2 regions of the Streptomyces sp. NPDC007905 genome follow, and region 2 is predicted to be linked to the other one. Evidence: riboswitches for the same ligand, from Rfam matches in the RefSeq annotation. Region 2 holds a riboswitch; the other holds the start of a gene.

Region 1 (8,586 bases), on a different contig from region 2:
CCATCGACACCGACCCCGCCCTCGCCATGCCGGGCGTCCTGGCCGTCCTGGACCACCGCAACGCCCCACGGGTGACGACCGATTACACCGGCCTGCTGGGCACCTCGCCGGACCCGACCTGTGCCGTCTTCCAGCACGACCGGGTGCCGCACCTGGGCTGGCCGGTGGCGCTGGTCGTCGCCGAGACGTCCGAGCAGGCCAGGGAGGCCGCCGAGGCGCTCGTGGTGCACTACGAACAAGAGCCCCACGACGTCGACTTCACCGGGGACCACCCGAACGCCTACCCGGTGGACGGCCATATGCCGGCGGTGACGGAGAAGGGGGACCTCGAAGCCGAACTGGCCGCGTCGGACGTCGTGGTGGACGTCGAGTACACCACCCCCGAAGAACACCACAACCCGATGGAACCGCACGCGGCCACCGCCCGCTGGGACGGCGGCCGGCTCGAAGTGATCGACTCCAACCAGGGCGCCACCTGGGTCGTCGGGGAACTCGCGAACCTCTTCTCCCTCGACCCCGGCTCGGTGCGGGTACGCTCCGAACACGTCGGCGGCGGCTTCGGCAGCAAGGGTGTCCGCGCCCACCAGGTGGCCGCCGTGATGGCCGCGACCGTCCTGCAGCGCCCGGTCCGCGTCATCCTGACCCGCCGTCAGATGTTCTCGCTGGCCGGTTACCGCAGCCCCACCACCCAGCGCGTCAGGCTCGGTGCCGACGCCGGGGGAAGGCTGCGCGCACTGGAGCACCGCTCGCTCAGCCTCACCTCCACCGTGCACGAGTTCGTCGAGCCGAGCGCCGGAGTGGCCCGGGTGATGTACGACGCCGACGCCCACCACACCGCCAACCGCGTCGTACGGCTCGACGTGCCCACGCCGACATGGATGCGCGCCCCGGGCGAGGCACCGGGGTCGTTCGCGCTGGAGGCGGCGCTCGACGAACTCGCCGAGAAGTGCGGGCTCGACCCGATCGAGCTGCGCCTGCGCAACGAACCCGACAAGGGGCCGGTCTCCGGCCTGCCGTTCGCCGGCCGCAACCTGCCCGCCTGCTTCCGGGAGGGCGCCCGCAGGTTCGGCTGGGCGGACCGGGACCCACGCCCCGGCCTGCGCCGGGACGGCCGCTGGCTGCTCGGCACCGGCACGGCGGCGGCCTCTTTCGGCGCCGGCGCCGCGCCCTCCACGGCGACCGTCACCGCGCACGCGGACGGCACCTTCACCGTCCGGATCGCCGCCGCCGACATCGGCACCGGGGCCCGTACCGCACTCACCCTGGTCGCCGCGGACGCGCTGCGCGTGTCCCCGGAACGGGTCCGGGTACGCATCGGCGACAGCGACTTCGGGCCTGCGATGATCGCCGGTGGTTCCATGGGCACCCGCTCCTGGTCCTGGGCGGTCACGGCCGCGGCCGACGAGCTGCGCGACAGACTGACCCCGGGCGCCGACATCCCCCCGGAGGGAATCACGGTGCGGTCGGACACCACCGCGGCCATCGGCGCCCTCGCACCCGCCGAACGCCACTCCTTCGGGGCGCAGTTCGCCGAGGTGGCCGTGGACGTCACCACCGGCGAGGTGCGTGTGCGGCGCATGCTCGCCATCTTCGCGGCGGGCCGGATCGTCAACCCGCTCACCGCGCGGAGTCAGTTCGTCGGCGGCATGATCTGGGGCATCTCCATGGCCCTGCACGAGGAGGCCGTCCGGGACCGCGCCTCGGGCGGCCACGTCGCTGCCGACCTCGCCGGCTACCACGTGGCGACGCACGCCGACGTACCCTCCATCGAGGCCGACTGGATCGACGACCCGGACCCGAAGGACCCGGTCGGGATCAAGGGCATCGGTGAGATCGGCATCGTCGGCGCCGCGGCCGCCATCGCCAACGCGGTCTGGCACGCGACCGGCGTACGCCACCGCAGCCTGCCGATCAGGCCGGACCGCGTCATCCTGGCGGGGGCGCCAAGTGCTTGACGTCGCCGAGGAGTTGCTCCGCTGGGTCGACGAGGGCCGGGACTTCGCCGTGGCGACCGTGCTGGCAGTGGCGGGCAGCGCGCCACGCGGCCCCGGCGCGGCCCTGGCCGTCGACAGCGCGGGCACCGTCGTCGGCTCGGTCTCCGGAGGCTGCGTGGAGGGCGCGGTGTACGACCTGTGCCTGCAGGCCCTCCAGACGGGCGAGAGCGTCACGGAACGGTTCGGCTACAGCGACGACGACGCCTTCGCCGTGGGACTGACCTGCGGCGGAACGATCGACGTGCTGATCACGCCGGTGGGCGGGCAGGCGCCCGCCCGTACGGTGCTGGCGTCGGCCCTGTCGGCCGCCGTCCGAGAGGAGCCTGCGGCCCTCGTCCGGGTCGCCCGTGGCCCGGCCGAACTCCTCGGCCGGGCCCTGCTGGTGCGGCAGGACGGCACGTACGAGGGCGGTCTGGGCGGCGACCCGGAGCTGGACCGGACGGCGACGGCCGAGGCCCGAGCCCTGCTGGAGGCGGGGCGCACCGGCACGCTGGACATGTCGGCGGACGGGTCGCACTGTCCCGGCGGCCTCACCCTGCTGGTCGAATCACACGTGCCGCCCCCGCGCATGATCGTCTTCGGCGCGGTGGACTTCGCGTCGGCGCTGGCACGCGCGGGCAAGTTCCTCGGATACCACGTGACCGTCTGCGACGCCCGCCCCGTCTTCGCCACGCGGGCCCGTTTCCCCGACGCCGACGAGGTCGTCGTCGACTGGCCCCACCGCTACCTGCGGCGCACCCGGACCGACGCCCGTACCGTCCTGTGCGTGCTCACCCACGACGCGAAGTTCGACGTACCGCTGCTCAAGGCGGCCCTCGCGATGCCGGTGTCCTTCGTCGGCGCGATGGGCTCGCGCCGCACCCACGAGGAACGCGATCGGCGGCTGCGCGAAGAAGGCGTGAGCGAGCGGGAGCTGGCCAGGCTGCGCTCCCCGATCGGTCTCGACCTCGGCGCCCGCACACCGGAGGAGACCGCCCTGTCGATCGTGGCGGAGATCGTCGCCGCCCGGCGGGGCGGCACGGGCGTTCCGCTGACCGGCTCGAAGTCACCGATCCACCGCGACCGCGCGGTGGACGGCGGGGCGACCGCGGCCTGAGCGGTCGCCCGGCCATCCGTCCGGAGCGCTCAGGTGTGGGGGCAGAGGACGAAGTCGGAGCAGGCGCGCCGGCCGGGGTCGTCGTCGAGCCGGTCGAGCGCGTCCCGGATCCGGCGGAGGTGGGCGGGGGTCAGCTGGAGCGGGGGCTCGTCGGGCTGGTAGGTGGTGCGGACGGGGTAGTCCACGCCCGGCTCGGTGGTCATCTCGATGTGGCAGCCGAGCACATGGGTGACGGGCCGGTGGTCCGCGAACTCGATCAGGCGGTCGATGCTGCGGGTGAAGGCGGGAACGTCCTGGATGTAGAGCCGGCCTGGATAGACGCTGTCGCCGGTGAGCAGGAGACCGGTGGCCGGGTCGTAGTAGGTGACAGCCGCCTCGTGGTGGCCCGGGGTGGCCAGGCATTCCAGCACCCGGCCGCCCAGGTCGACGAGGGCGACCGCGTCCGGGTCCGTGTCGAACCCGAAGTACCGCCAGGCGGTGGCGCGGTCGGCGCCCACCAGCGTGGTGCCGGGGCGGCCCACGAACTGCTCGTCGCCCGCGATGTGGTCACCGTGCGCGTGGGTGTGCAGGACGAGCAGGTGGTAGTCGTCCCGTGGATGCCGGGCGAGCCAGTCCGTGAGCAGCCCGTCGACCACCCGGCGCAGCGGGAAGAACTCGGCGGACCCGGTGGCGCCGGTGTCGATCAGCACCGCCCGCTCGTTGCCGCACAGCAGGAACAGGAACGGCGCCTCGTAGTGGACCGCCATGTTCTGCCGCAGGATGAACGTGTGCTCGTCGTAGACATGGACCTGGATGTCCGGGTCGGTGTTGTGCTTGGCCGACGGCGAGCCGTGGATCCACCGCACGTCCAGGGGCCCCGGCAGGGGAGCGGTGCCGGTGAAGTCGATCGGGTGCGTGCCGGTGTCCACGATGTCTCCGCGCGTGCGTCGTCTTGGCGGGCCGGGTACGGCGCACATCTCGTCCGGGGCAGGCACCTGCGAGCCTCCGACGGGGACGCTACCACGCTGTCCGGCGGTGGAGCCGCGGACCTGGCGAGCGGCATCACCCCGTCGACGCGGTGCCGGGAGCGGCCGAGCGCCGGAGCCGGACCACGTCCCCGCCGCCGTGTGGGCCGTCCCGGCTGCCGCGGTCAACGGGGCTCCCCGCTGTCGGCCACCCCCGCCGGCGGCGGAGGCGGTGCGGAGCGCTCGTCGGCGAGCAGGCAGGCGGTCAGCGCCGCGGTGTCGTCCTGGAGGCGGTCGTGGCTGTAGGCCAGCAGGTCCTGGTGGAGTCGTTCCATCAGCTCGCGGGGCGGCAGGGGCCCCCAGGAACGCAGGCGCTGGGGCAGGGGGTAGAAGGAACCGGCGGGGTCGCGGGTCTCCGTGATGCCGTCCGTGTACAGCAGGAGCTGGTCTCCGGGCCGGAACTCGTAGACGTCGACGTGATACGGGTCCCCGATCAGCATGCCGAGGTTCAGCGGCGGAGCCGACCGGCCCCGGTCGAGTTCGCGCACCTCGTCGGGGCGGATGAGGAGTGGGGGCGGGTGGCCGCAGTTGACGACACGGACGACATGGGCGTCGGCGGGGATCTCGGCGAAGACGGCGGTGACGAACCTTTCGCTCATCTCGCTGCCACCGAGCAGTGTCGCCCCCCGGCTCATGCTCGTCTCCACGCGGCCCGCCAGCGCGGGAAGATCGGATTCGTCGTACGCCGCCTCGCGGAACGCCCCGAGCAGGGCGGCGGCGGTCTCCACCGCGAGCAGCCCCTTGCCCCGGACGTCGCCGATGAGCAGGCGGACCCCGTACATGGTGGGGACGGCCTCGTAGAGGTCCCCGCCGATGCGTGCCTCCGCGGCGGCGGAGAGGTAGAGGCTCGCCAGGAGAAGGTTGCCGATGCGGTGCGGAACGGGTCTGAGCAGGACGCGCTGCGCGATCTCGGCCACGAAGCGCACGTCGGCGAGCGTGCGCTCACGGCGGACCCGGTGGGCGGCCAGGATCGTGCCGAGGGCGCCGACCAGGGCGGTGCAGATGTACGAGGCAACGTAGTGGCGGTCCCACAGGTAGCCGACGGACCGGCCCGCACAGCAGGGCGTACCGGCCAGCACCCCTTCGAGGAGGACGGCGAACACCGTGGCGCCGGCGACCACGGCGGGCCCGTGCGCGAAGGCGGTCAGCAGAGGCAGGGCGATCAGCACGAAACTCACCGGCCACTCCACGGGCGTAACCGGTTCGAGCAGCAGAACGATCACGACGTACAGGACCGGAAGCCAGCGCATCCACGCCGGGGTAGCGGGCAGCTGAGTCCGTACGGCCACGCCGGCCGCCGGTACCCGATCGGCACGCCCGTGGCTCACCCGTCGCTCCCGCGCGCCGACCGCGGCGGACCGGCCTCAGCGGCCCGGAGGGCGTGGCATTCGGACCGACGACCCGCCTGACGGTTCGACTTGCGCGGCCTTGGCACACCGGACTCCTGTCACACGATCCCGACAAGAGGCCCAGCCTGCTGCGCCCGGTCGCCGCACCCCGGTGATTGCTCCGGTCGGCGGCATGTTCCGACGACCCGCAGCGGTATACTATTCATCGACTGATGAATTACTGCTCTCCCGAAGGGCAGGACCTGCCATGGATCAGACCACCTGCTGTGTGGTGGGAGGCGGCCCCGCGGGCATGGTGCTCGCCCTGCTGCTGGCCCGCTCCGGCATCCGGGTGATGGTGCTGGAGAAGCACGCCGATTTCCTGCGCGACTTCCGCGGCGACACCGTCCACCCCTCGACCCTGGCGCTGCTGGACGACCTGGGGCTGGCCGAGCGCTTCGCCCAGCTGCCCCAGCGGCGGGTGCACACCGTCCAGCTGCCGGTCGGAACCGGCCGCTCGGCGGTCACGGTCGCGGACCTCACGGTGCTGCCCGGTCCCTACAACTACGTGGCCATGGTGCCCCAAGGGGACCTGCTTGACCTGCTCGCGGACGAGGCCCGGCGCGAACCGTCCTTCGACCTGCGGATGAGCACCGAAGCGACGTCCTTCCTGATCGAGTCCGGACGGGTGACCGGGGTGCGCTACCGCACCTGCGACGGCCGCACCGGCGAGTTGCGCGCCGTCCTCACCGTCGCCTGCGACGGCCGCGGCTCACTGGCCCGCTCCCGGCCGGAACTGGGCCTGCACCGCTTCACCTGCCCGATGGACGCCTGGTGGTTCCGCCTGCCCCGGCGCGACGGGGACCCGCGCGGACTCGTCGGCGGTGTCGGCGACCGCTTCCTGACCGCGATGATCGACCGCGGCGACTACTGGCAGTGCGCCGCGCTCATCCCCAAGGGCACCGACACCCAGCGCCGCGCCGCCGGCCTCGACCGCTTCCTGGCCGACTTCACCGCCGCCGTCCCCTGGCTCGCCGGCCGTGCGCACGCCCTGCGCTCGTGGGACGAGGTGAAGCTCCTCGACGTACGCCTGGACCGCCTGCGCCGCTGGCACCGCCCCGGCCTGCTGTGCATCGGCGACGCCGCGCACGCGATGTCCCCGGTCTTCGGCATAGGCATCAACCTCGCGGTCCAGGACGCCGTGGCCGCCGCCCGCCACCTGACCGAGCCGCTGCGCCGCGGGGCCGTCGGCCTGCGGGACGTACGCGGCGTGCAACGCCGCCGCCGCCCGACAACGGTCGTCACACAGGCGCTCCAGCGCACGGCCCACGCCCGCTTCATCGCTCCGGTCCTACAGGGCCGTCCACCCCTCGGCAGCGCGGAGCGGGCCGTGCGCCTCACCCGCCTGCTCACCGGGTCCCGTTGGATACGCCGCCTCCCGGCGTACTTCATCGGATACGGCGCACTTCGGGAACGTCCACCGGAGGCGGCCGTGCGATAGCCGACGCTGCGTACCCGGCACGCGGGCGCAGGACGCCGCCCCGCCCCGCGGGCAAGTGGGCGGAACCTTGGACCCGCCGGTTCCGCCCGGCCGTGGCACGATGGTGTTCAGCGTCACCCTGTGTAGGGGGTATGGAACATGACCGTCTCCCAATCGTCGCCCACCTCGGGAACCCACCGGCCGGGCCTGAGACGCGAAATCGGCTTCATCGGGCTGATCTGGGCTTCGGAAGGCTCGATCATCGGATCCGGATGGCTGTTCGGCGCTCAGGGCGCCCTGGCGGCGGCGGGCCCCGCAGCGATCATCTCCTGGGCCATCGGCGGCCTCGCGATCCTGATTCTCGCGCTGGTGCACGCCGAACTGGGCGGCATGTATCCGGTCTCCGGCGGCACCGCCCGCTTCCCGCACTACGCCTTCGGTGGAGCCGCGGGCGCTTCCTTCGGCTGGTTCTCCTGGCTGCAGGCGGCCACGGTGGCGCCCATCGAAGTACTGGCGATGATCACCTACGCCCAGCACTATTCCTGGGCGAGCGGCTGGGAGAAGATCCAGGGCGGCGAGCACGTCCTGACCCCGCCCGGCATCGCCGTCGCCGTGGGCCTGATGGCGGTCATCACGGCCGTCAACTTCCTCAGCATCCGTCTGCTGGCCCGCACCAACAGCGCGGCGACCTGGTGGAAGGTCGGCGTCCCCCTGGTGACGATCTTCGTCTTCGCCGTCGCCCAGTTCCACACCAGCAACTTCACCGCCGCGGACGGATTCAATCCCTACGGAGCCAAGGGCATCCTGTCCGCCGTCTCCACCAGCGGCATCATCTTCGCCCTGCTCGGATTCGAGCAGGCCGACCAGCTCGCCGGCGAGAGCGCCAACCCCAAGCGCGACATCCCGCGCGCGGTGATCGGATCGATCCTCCTCGGCATCGTGATCTACATCCTCCTGCAGATCACCTTCCTCGCCGCGCTGCCCGCGTCCCAGATCGGCAGCCATTGGGCCACCTCCGCGTTCACCGTGTTGAGCGGCCCGTTCGCCCAGGTCGCCACCCTCATCAGCCTCGGCTGGCTGGCCACCGTCCTCTACCTCGACGCCGTCATCTCTCCCGCCGGGACCGGCCTCATCTACATCACCGGCTCCTCCCGCGTCTCCTACGGCCTCAGCCGCAACGGCTACGTCCCCTCCGTGTTCGAGACCACCAACCGGCGCGGTGTCCCCTGGGCGGGCCTCCTCACCGCCTTCGTCATCGGCTGCATCTGCTTCCTGCCCTTCCCCAGTTGGCGCTCCCTCGTCGGCCTGATCACCAGCGCCAGCGTCCTCATGTACGCCGGCGCTCCGCTCTCCTTCGGCGTGTTCCGCAGCCGACTGCCGAACGCCCACCGCCCCTACCGCCTGCCGGGAGGCAGTTGGATGTCGCCGCTGGCCTTCGTCGTCGCCAACCTGCTGATCCTGTGGTCGGGGTGGACCACCGACTGGAAACTGGGCGTCGCCATCCTCATCGGCTACGTCATCCTGGTCGCCAACCGGGTGTTCAAGATGAACCCGATCACTCCCCAGCTCGACCTGCGCGCCGCCCAGTGGCTACCCGGCTACCTCGTCGGGATGGGCCTGATCGTCTACCTCAGCGACTTCGGGCCCCTCAAGCACCCGTGGTTCCCCCTGTGGTGGGACATCG
Region 2 (8,586 bases):
CAAGGCCAACCTCGACCTCCTCCTCGCCCAGCTCTCCGACATCGCCGAGGAACACCGTGGCGCGCACTTCGCCTGCGCGGCGGCGCTGGCGTTGCCGGACGGCACGGAGCGGGTGGTCGAAGGGCAGCTGCGGGGCGTCCTGCGGCATACGCCCGCCGGCACGAACGGCTTCGGCTACGACCCGATCCTGCAGCCGGAGGGCGAGACGCGGAGTTGCGCCGAGCTGAGCCCCGAGGAGAAGAACGCGATCAGCCATCGGGGGAAGGCGTTCCGGGCGTTGGTGCCTGTAGTGCGGGACCTGTTGAGCTGAGGAAACAGAAGGCCTGCGAATCGAACCTTCGATTCGCAGGCCATTCTTGTGCGGCGGAAGGGATTCGAACCCTCAAGCCCGATCAGGGGCCACAGATCCTAAGTCTGCTGCGTCGCCGTTGCGCCACCGCCGCTGGTCGCCAGCCATCGTACCGGGAGCCGCCCGCTGCCTTCCGCCTCCCTGCACCAGGTGCGGGTGCTTGCAGGGCAGTTGGGGCGCGGCAGACGGCCGGAATGCGGAGCGGCCCGGGCCGGGTGATCCCGATGCGGGCCGCTCAGGCGGGAGAAACGCGTTCTCGGGGCTCAGATCGCCAGATCCTTGATGATCTTCGCCACATGGCCGGTGGCCTTCACGTTGTACAGGGCCCGTTCGACCTTGCCCTCCTCGTCCACGATCACCGTGGAGCGGATGACGCCTACGACGGTCTTGCCGTAGAGCTTCTTCTCGCCGAAGGCGCCGTAGGACTCCAGGACCTTCTTGTCCGGGTCGGCCAGCAGCGTGACCTGCAGGGACTCCTTCTCGCGGAACTTCGCGAGCTTCTCCGGCCTGTCCGGGGAGATGCCGATCACGTCGTAGCCGGCGGAGGCCAGGACGGAGAGGTTGTCGGTGAAGTCGCAGGCCTGCTTGGTGCAGCCTGGAGTCAGGGCCGCGGGGTAGAAGTAGACGATGACCTTGCGGCCCTTGTGGTCCGACAAGGACACCTCGTTGCCGTCGGCGTCGGGGAGGGTGAAGGCGGGGGCCACGTCCCCGGGCTGGAGTCGCTCGCTCATCGGTCCAGCGTAACGGGGGGCGTTGCGGTGCGGTGGGGCCAGGAGCTGACAGACTGTCCAGAACAGCATCAGGAGACTTCGGAGGCCGTACGGTGGCGGACACGTCGGACACCAGAACCCCGGCGCAGATCGAGGCGGACATCAAGCGCCGCCGTGAAGTGCTGGCCGAGACGCTCGACGAGATCGGGGTGCGGGTGCATCCGAAGACGATCGTCGGGGATGCCAAGGCCAAGGTCGTCGCCCATGTCGATCACACGGTTGGGCGGGCGTACGTCCAGGTCAACCGAGTGGTGAGTGAGGTGCGGGCACAGTTCGTGGACGAGGAGGGCGCGCCGCGGCTCGAGCGGGTCGTGCCTGTCGCGCTGGTGGTGGTCGGGGTCGTGGGGCTGCTTGCCCTCGGCTCGCGGCGACGTAAGGGCTGAGCAGAGGAGCGACCCGGGAGCGTACGGTCGCGGTCAAGGCAGGTAGGTTCGAGGCGTGAGCGCCAACAGAAACAGCAACCCTCAGCATGACAAGCTGCCCATCCGGATGCTGCACGACCGGGTTCTCGTGCGGCAGGAGGCCGGTGAGGGCGAGCGGCGGTCGGGCGGCGGCATCCTGATTCCCGCGACGGCGGCGGTCGGGCGGCGGCTGGCCTGGGCCGAGGTCGTCGCGGTGGGGCAGAACGTGCGGACCGTGGAGCCCGGCGACCGGGTCCTGTTCGATCCGGAGGACCGGGCCGAGGTCGAGGTGCGGGGCGTGGCGTATGTGCTCATGCGGGAGCGGGATCTGCACGCGGTGGCCGCGGACCGGTTCGAGGGGGCCGAGGACTCGACGGGCCTGTACCTCTGATTCGAGGGCCGAGAGGGGCTGGTGACTGTGGTCACCAGCCCCTCTTGCATTCTTTTGCTATGTTCGCCGGAGCCCGACGAGACGCGCCGTACCGGGATGCAGGCAAGGACGACGCACCGGAAGAGGTGTCGTCGTCTCGTCTCGGAGGTGTGTGTCGTGGCGTGGGTTCTGCTGGTCGTAGCCGGTCTGCTGGAGGTCGGCTGGTCGATCGGGATGAAGTACACGGACGGTTTCCGCCGGCTCGTGCCCAGTCTGTTCACCGGTGCGGGGATCGTCGCCAGCATGGTGCTGCTGTCGTACGCCGCCAGGTCGCTGCCGATCGGTACCGCCTACGGCGTGTGGGTGGGGATCGGGGCGGCCGGGGCGGCGGTGCTGGGCATGGTGGTGCTCGGTGAGCCGGTCACCGCCGCCCGGATCTTCTTCGTGTGTCTGCTGCTGGTCGCCGTGGTCGGGCTGAAGGTGACCGGCGGTCACTGAGGACGGACGCCCGTCAGCGGCCGGCGGTCGCTGACGGGCGTCGTCCTTCTCCTGGGTCCTGCGCAGGCGCGGTCCTACGGTTGGGGTCCTGTGGTGCCGGTGCCGCCCGGGGCGCCTCCGTCGGCGCCGCCGGCGGTGGTGCCACCGCCGTTGGTCCCGCCGCCCGGTGCGCCGCCGCCGGTCGTGGTGCCGCCACCGTTGGTGCCCCCTGCCGTGTCGCCGCCGGTGGTGGTCCCGCCGCCGTCGGTGGTCGTGCCGCCGCCGTCAGTCGTGGTGCCGCCGCCGGTGGTGTCACCGGTGGTGCCGCCGTCGGTCGGGGTGCCGGAGGGGGTGCTGGTGCTGCCGCCGTTGTCCTGGCCCCCGTTGTCGGTGGTGGCCCCGTTGTCCTGGCCGGTGGTGCCGGGCTGGTCGGAGGGGCTCGAGCTCGGGGGCAGGATCACGTCGGCGCCCTGTTGGAGTTCGAGGTCGAACTCGGTGGCCGGCTTGCCCTTGAGGGCGTCGCGCGTGTACTGCGCCCAGATGGCGGTGGGCGGGCCGCCGCCGTTCATACGGGGCTGGCCGAGGGCGTAGTACAGCGACTTGTGCTTGGCCGTCACCGGGTCCTGGCCCATGACCGAGACGACGGTGGCGAGGTCGGGGGTGTAACCCGCGAACCAGGCCGCGGTGTCCTCCTCGGCGGTGCCGGTCTTGCCGGCCGCGGGACGGCCGGCCTGCTGGGCGGCGACGGCGGTGCCGTTGTCGACGACGCTCTGCAAGACGGAGGTGGTGGTGTCGGCGGCCTCGCGGCTGACGGCCTGCTTGGTCTCCCGGTCGGGCAGCTTGACGTCCTCGGTGCTGTCCTTGGTGATCTTCTCGATCATGGTGTACGTGCCGTGCTTGCCGTGGTTGGCGAGCGTGGCGTACGCCTCCGCCATGTCGACGACGCTGGCGGTGGCGGTGCCGAGGGCGATGGACGGGTAGGGCTGGAGGTCCTTGGTGCCGGCGGGGATGCCGAGGTCGACGGCGGTCTGCTTGACCTTGGCGGGGTCGACGTCGACGGCCATCTGGGCGTAGACCGAGTTGACCGAGAGGTCGGTGGCCTTGCGGACGGTGATGTCGCCGTACGACTTCTGGTCCTCGTTCGCGGGGGCGTAGGGGCCGCCGCTCCAGCCCTGCACGGGGCGCCGGTTGGTGCCGTCGTACGTGGTGTTCGGGGTGATGGGCTGGCCGTCCTGGGTGGTCGAGCTGTTCTGCACCGCCGCGGTGAACACGAAGGGCTTGAAGGTGGAGCCGACCTGGAAGTCACCGCGGGTGGCGCCGTTGGTGTACTGCTTCACGTAGTCGATGCCGCCGTACAGGGCGACGACCTTGCCCGTCTTGGGGTCGACGGAGGCGCCGCCGGCCCGGACGTAGTTGTCGACCTTGTTGTTCTTCTTGTCCAGCTTGGAGATGAGCTGGTCGTTGACGGCCTTGACGAAGGCGTTCTGCTTGGACTTCTGGAAGGTGGTGGTGATGCGGTAGCCGCCGCCCTCCAGCTGTTCCTTGGTGAGGATCTCGTTCTCGGTGAGGTAGTCCTTGACGGCCTCGACGAGGTAGCCGCGCTGGCCGGAGAGGCCGGTGGAGATGGTCTGCTCCTTCGGCATGGGGAACTTCATGCCGGCGCGCTCGGACTTGCTGAGCCAGCCCTTGGTGACCATGCCGTCCAGGACGTAGTTCCAGCGGGCGATGGCGGCGGGCTTGTTCTCGGGGTGGGCCACGACGTCGTACTCGCTGGGCGCGTTGACGAGCGCGGCGAGGTAGGCGGCACGGGCCGGGTCGAGGTCGGCGGCGTCCTTGCCGTAGTAGGCCTGGGCGGCGGACTGGATGCCGTAGGCGTTGCGGCCGAAGTAGCTGGTGTTGAGGTAGCCCTCGAGGATGGCGTCCTTGGGCTTGTTGCGGTCCAGCTTGATCGAGATGAAGAACTCCTTGGCCTTGCGGGTGACGGTCTGTTCCTGGGCCAGGTAGTAGTTCTTCACGTACTGCTGGGTGATGGTGGAGCCGGACTGCCTGCCCTTGCCGGTGGCCGTGTTCCACGCGGCGCGGAGCATGGCCTTGGGGTCGATGGCGGACTCGGTGTAGAAGTCTCGGTCCTCGGCGGCCAGTACGGCGTGCTGGGCGTCCTTGGAGACCTGGGCGAGGGTGACGTTCTCGCGGTTGATCTGGCCGTCGCGGGCGAGCTGGGAGCCGTCGGCGTAGAGGTAGACGTTGCTCTGCTTGGTGGCGAGGGCGTTGGCGGACGGGATGTTCACCATCGAGTAGCCGAGGAAGAACAGGCCGATGATCAGCAGGAGGCCGATCAGGAAGGTGCCGAGCAGCATGCGCCAGGTGGGGAGGAGCCGCCGCAATCCGGTCCGCTTGGGCCGCTTGGACTTCTTGCCCTCGCTGCCTCCGCTGCCTCCGCTGCCTGCGGGGTTGGCGGGGTTGGCGGATGTGCTGGGGTCGGTGTCGAGGGTGGTGCGGGGAGTGGTGCCGGTGCGGGGTGCGCGGGGCGCGGGGGCGGCGGCGTTCGCGGTTCGGGCGGCCTTGGGTGCCTGGGCGGCGGCACCCGCCAGGCCGGCCCGGGCCGCCGCCGCCGCGGCCGCGGCCGCGGCTCCGGCTCCGGCTCCGGCCGACTGAGCTGCTCCGGTTACCGCTGACGCCCCGAATGCCTGGGATGTCCGGGATGTCGGGGTGGAAGGAGGCGACTTGGGTGTCTGCTCCGGCCGTGCCGGCTCGCCCTGCCGGGGAGCCTTGACCCGCCGGAGGACCTGGGTGGTGTCGGGAGCCTGGGTCGTGTCCCCTGCGGCCTGCGCCGCGGCGCCCACCTTGCCGGACCGGTCCGCCGGGGACGCCTGCGGCGCCTCGACCCGCCGAAGCACCTGCGTGCTCTCGGCCGACTGGGGCTTCTCCGAGGCCTGGGCCGTGCTGGACGCCTCCTCCCTGCGGGAGGCCTGGGCGCTGTCGGCCCGTCCACTCTCACCGGACGACTGGGGCTCACGGGACCGCTGGGACTCACCGGAGTGCTGCGAGTTGCCCAGCTCCTGAGCCTTCCCGGGCGCCTGGGCCATGCCGGATCGCTGCGTCACATCGGACGCCCGCGACCCACCGGGCCTCTCGGGCTCGGCGGACCGCTGGCTCTCGCCGGACCGCTGGGAGCTGCTCGGCGACTCGGCCTTTCCGAAGGCCTGGGTCCGCCCGGCGCTCTCCGCCGCACGAGAGGCCCCGGACGCCCCGGTCGTCCCGGACGCCTCCCCGCTCCGGTCGGTCGGGCGGGGGCCCGGGACGTGGCGGCCGGTGCGGCCTGCCTGGGCCGCACGGCGTGCCTGGTCCAGGCGGCCGGTCCGGGCCGCCGGGATCGTCGGGTTCCGGGACGACCGGTCCCCCGAAGACGCCTCGGGCCCCGACTCCGTCGTCCCCTTGTCGGCCCGTTCGACCCTCTCGGTGGTCGTCCGGCCCGCTTCGCGGGGTGTGTCCTTGCGGCCCACCGGCTCTCCGGGCCCTTCAGCCGGCAGCGGTTTGCCTGGCGCCCCGCCCTTGTCCTGCTGCTGCGGCTCGTCGCTCATGTCGTGCACGGACTCCTGTTTCGCGTCGTACGTTTCCCGTACGCCTCGTACGCCTCTGCGCCCCCTGCTTGAAGACTCTCGCACCTGGCGTTCCGTTCCCGGATTCCGGCACGCTTCCGGCACGAAAATGCGTGGCCGGTCGCCGGGCCTCCGGACTAGGCTCCTGCGCTTCGGTGTCGAGCTGTCCAGGGAGGTCGACTGACGTGGGCGCGGGACGGTTGTACGTGGCCGTCGCGGCGGGGGGATTCAGACGGTACGCGACGTATCGGGCGGCCACCGCGGCAGGGGTATTCACCAACACGGTCTTCGGGCTGATCCTCGTCTACACCTACCTGGCGCTGTGGGACGAGAAGCCGCATCTGGGAGGTTATGACCAGGCACAGGCGGTCACGTTCGTGTGGCTGGGGCAGGCGCTGTACGCGACGCTGGCGATCCAGGGGGGCGGCTTCGAGACCGAGTTCATGGAACGCATCCGTACGGGTGAGGTGGCGATCGATCTGTACCGGCCGGCGGACCTGCAGGTGTGGTGGCTGGCGAACGACTTGGGTCGGGCGCTGTTCCAGCTGCTCGGGCGTGGAGTGATCCCGTTCACTTTCGGGGCGCTCGTCTTCCCCACGGCCCTTCCGGACGATGCGGGCACGTGGCTGGCCTTCCTGGTCGCCGTCGCGCTCGCGATGATCGTCAGCTTCGCGATCCGCTACCTGGTGGCACTGACCGGGTTCTGGCTGCTCGACGGCACGGGGGCGCTCCAGGCGTTGATGGTGACGGGCATTTTCTGCTCGGGGATGACCCTGCCGCTGAACGCCTTCCCCGGGGCGCTCGGTGAGGTCGTACGGGCACTGCCGTGGGCGGCGCAGATCCAGGTGCCCGCGGATGTGCTGATGGGGAAGGCCGACCCGCTGCCCACCTTCGTCTTCCAGGCAGCGTGGGCGGTGGTGCTGCTGGCGGTCGGGCGGCTGGTGCAGACGGCGGCGGCCCGGCGGGTGGTGGTTCAGGGTGGGTGAGCGCAACCCCGTGGCCGAGGGGCTGCGCGCCTACCGGCTGATCTCCGGGATGTGGATCCGCTCCACGCTGAGCTACCGGGTGTCCTTCGCGATGACCGTGTTCGGCGGTCTGCTGGTGACCGGCCTCGACTTCGTCTCGATCCTGCTGATGTTCTCGCGGGTCGACGTTCTCGGCGGCTATGCGCTGCCCGAGGTCGCGTTCCTCTACGGGCTGTCGGCGACCTCGTTCGGGTTCGCGGACCTGGCGATCGGCTCGGCGGGCCGGCTGGGCACCCGGGTGCGTGACGGCACGCTCGACACTCTGCTGGTGCGGCCCGCGCCGGTGCTGGCGCAGGTCGCCGCCGACCGGTTCGCGTTGCGCCGGATCGGCCGGATCCTCCAGGGGGCGCTGGTGCTGGGTTACGCGCTGGTCGCGTCGGACATCGCCTGGACTCCGGTCAAGGTGCTGATGGTCCCGGGGATGCTGGTCTGCGGCGGGGTGATCTTCTGCGCGGTGTTCGTGGCGGGGGCGGCCTTCCAGTTCGTGGCGCAGGACGCGTCCGAGGTGCAGAGCGCGTTCACGTACGGCGGCCAGACGCTGCTGCAGTACCCGCCGACCGTGTTCGGCAAGGAGCTGGTGCGTGGGGTGACGTTCATGCTGCCGCTGGCCTTCGTCAACTGGGTGCCGGCGGCCTATGTGCTGGGGCGGCCGTATCCGCTGGGCGGCCTGCCTCAGTGGGCGGCCTTCGCGACGCCGCTGGTGGCGGTGGTGTGCTGCGTGGCGGCGGGGCTGGCGTGGCGTGCGGGTCTTCGGTCCTATCGGAGTACAGGGAGTTGACGGTGGACGCGTTCATCGAGGTGGACCGGGTCGAGAAGGTCTTCGACGTGCGCAGGAGGACCGGGTTTCTGAAGCGGGAGCGGCGGCAGGTGCGGGCGGTGGACTCGATCTCGTTCACCGTGGCGCGCGGTGAGATGGTCGGCTACATCGGGCCGAACGGTGCCGGGAAGTCCACCACGATCAAGATGCTGACGGGCATCCTGATGCCGAGCGCCGGCCGGCTGCGGGTGGCGGGGATCGATCCTTCGCGGGAGCGGACGCGGCTCGCGCGCCGTATAGGGGTGGTGTTCGGGCAGCGGACGACGCTGTGGTGGGACCTGCCGCTGATCGACTCCTACCGGCTGGCGCACCGCATGTACCGGATCCCGGACGGCCGTTACCGGGAGAACCTGGAGCGGTGTGTGGAACTGCTGGAACTGGGTGATCTGTTGGATGTGCCGGTGCGGCAGCTTTCGCTGGGCCAGCGGATGCGGGGGGACATCGCGGCGGCGCTGCTGCACGATCCGGAGGTGCTGTACCTGGACGAGCCGACGATCGGCCTGGATGTCGTGTCGAAGGCCAAAGTGCGGGGTTTCCTGAGGGAGTTGAACGCCGGGCGCGGGACGACGGTGCTGCTGACGACGCACGATCTGCAGGACATCGAGCAGTTGTGCTCGCGGGTGATGGTGATCGACCACGGGCGGCTGATGTACGACGGTCCGCTCGCCGGGCTGCACGAGGCCGGGGAGGGCGAGCGGACGCTGGTGGTAGACCTGGAACGGGAGTTGCCGCCGATCGAGGCGCCGTCCTGCCGGGTGGTGCGGGTGGAGGGGCCGCG

Evidence for each region. Region 2 has a riboswitch for guanidine ahead of ACFZDC_RS16610 (SMR family transporter). Riboswitches for the same ligand answer to the same signal wherever they lie in the genome.
Region 1: another riboswitch for guanidine. It lies ahead of ACFZDC_RS00640 (MBL fold metallo-hydrolase); the one in region 2 lies ahead of ACFZDC_RS16610 (SMR family transporter).

Annotation. Positions count from the first base shown of each region.
Region 1 is NZ_JBIBKS010000001.1:121,480-130,065, reverse strand. It holds gene ACFZDC_RS00650 (molybdopterin cofactor-binding domain-containing protein) at 1-1,955, shown strand, start outside; gene ACFZDC_RS00645 (XdhC family protein) at 1,948-3,090, shown strand; gene ACFZDC_RS00640 (MBL fold metallo-hydrolase) at 3,120-3,998, opposite strand; guanidine-III (ykkC-III) riboswitch at 4,011-4,078, opposite strand; gene ACFZDC_RS00635 (SpoIIE family protein phosphatase) at 4,220-5,344, opposite strand; gene ACFZDC_RS00630 (FAD-dependent oxidoreductase) at 5,691-6,923, shown strand; gene ACFZDC_RS00625 (amino acid permease) at 7,062-8,586, shown strand, end outside.
Region 2 is NZ_JBIBKS010000008.1:182,895-191,480, forward strand. It holds gene rdgB (RdgB/HAM1 family non-canonical purine NTP pyrophosphatase) at 1-310, shown strand, start outside; tRNA gene ACFZDC_RS16590 (tRNA-Leu) at 360-443, opposite strand; gene bcp (thioredoxin-dependent thiol peroxidase) at 613-1,080, opposite strand; gene ACFZDC_RS16600 (DUF3618 domain-containing protein) at 1,173-1,502, shown strand; gene ACFZDC_RS16605 (GroES family chaperonin) at 1,609-1,911, shown strand; guanidine-III (ykkC-III) riboswitch at 1,964-2,029, shown strand; gene ACFZDC_RS16610 (SMR family transporter) at 2,068-2,388, shown strand; gene ACFZDC_RS16615 (transglycosylase domain-containing protein) at 2,463-4,724, opposite strand; gene ACFZDC_RS16620 (ABC-2 family transporter protein) at 6,152-6,952, shown strand; gene ACFZDC_RS16625 (ABC-2 family transporter protein) at 7,002-7,769, shown strand; gene ACFZDC_RS16630 (ATP-binding cassette domain-containing protein) at 7,766-8,586, shown strand, end outside.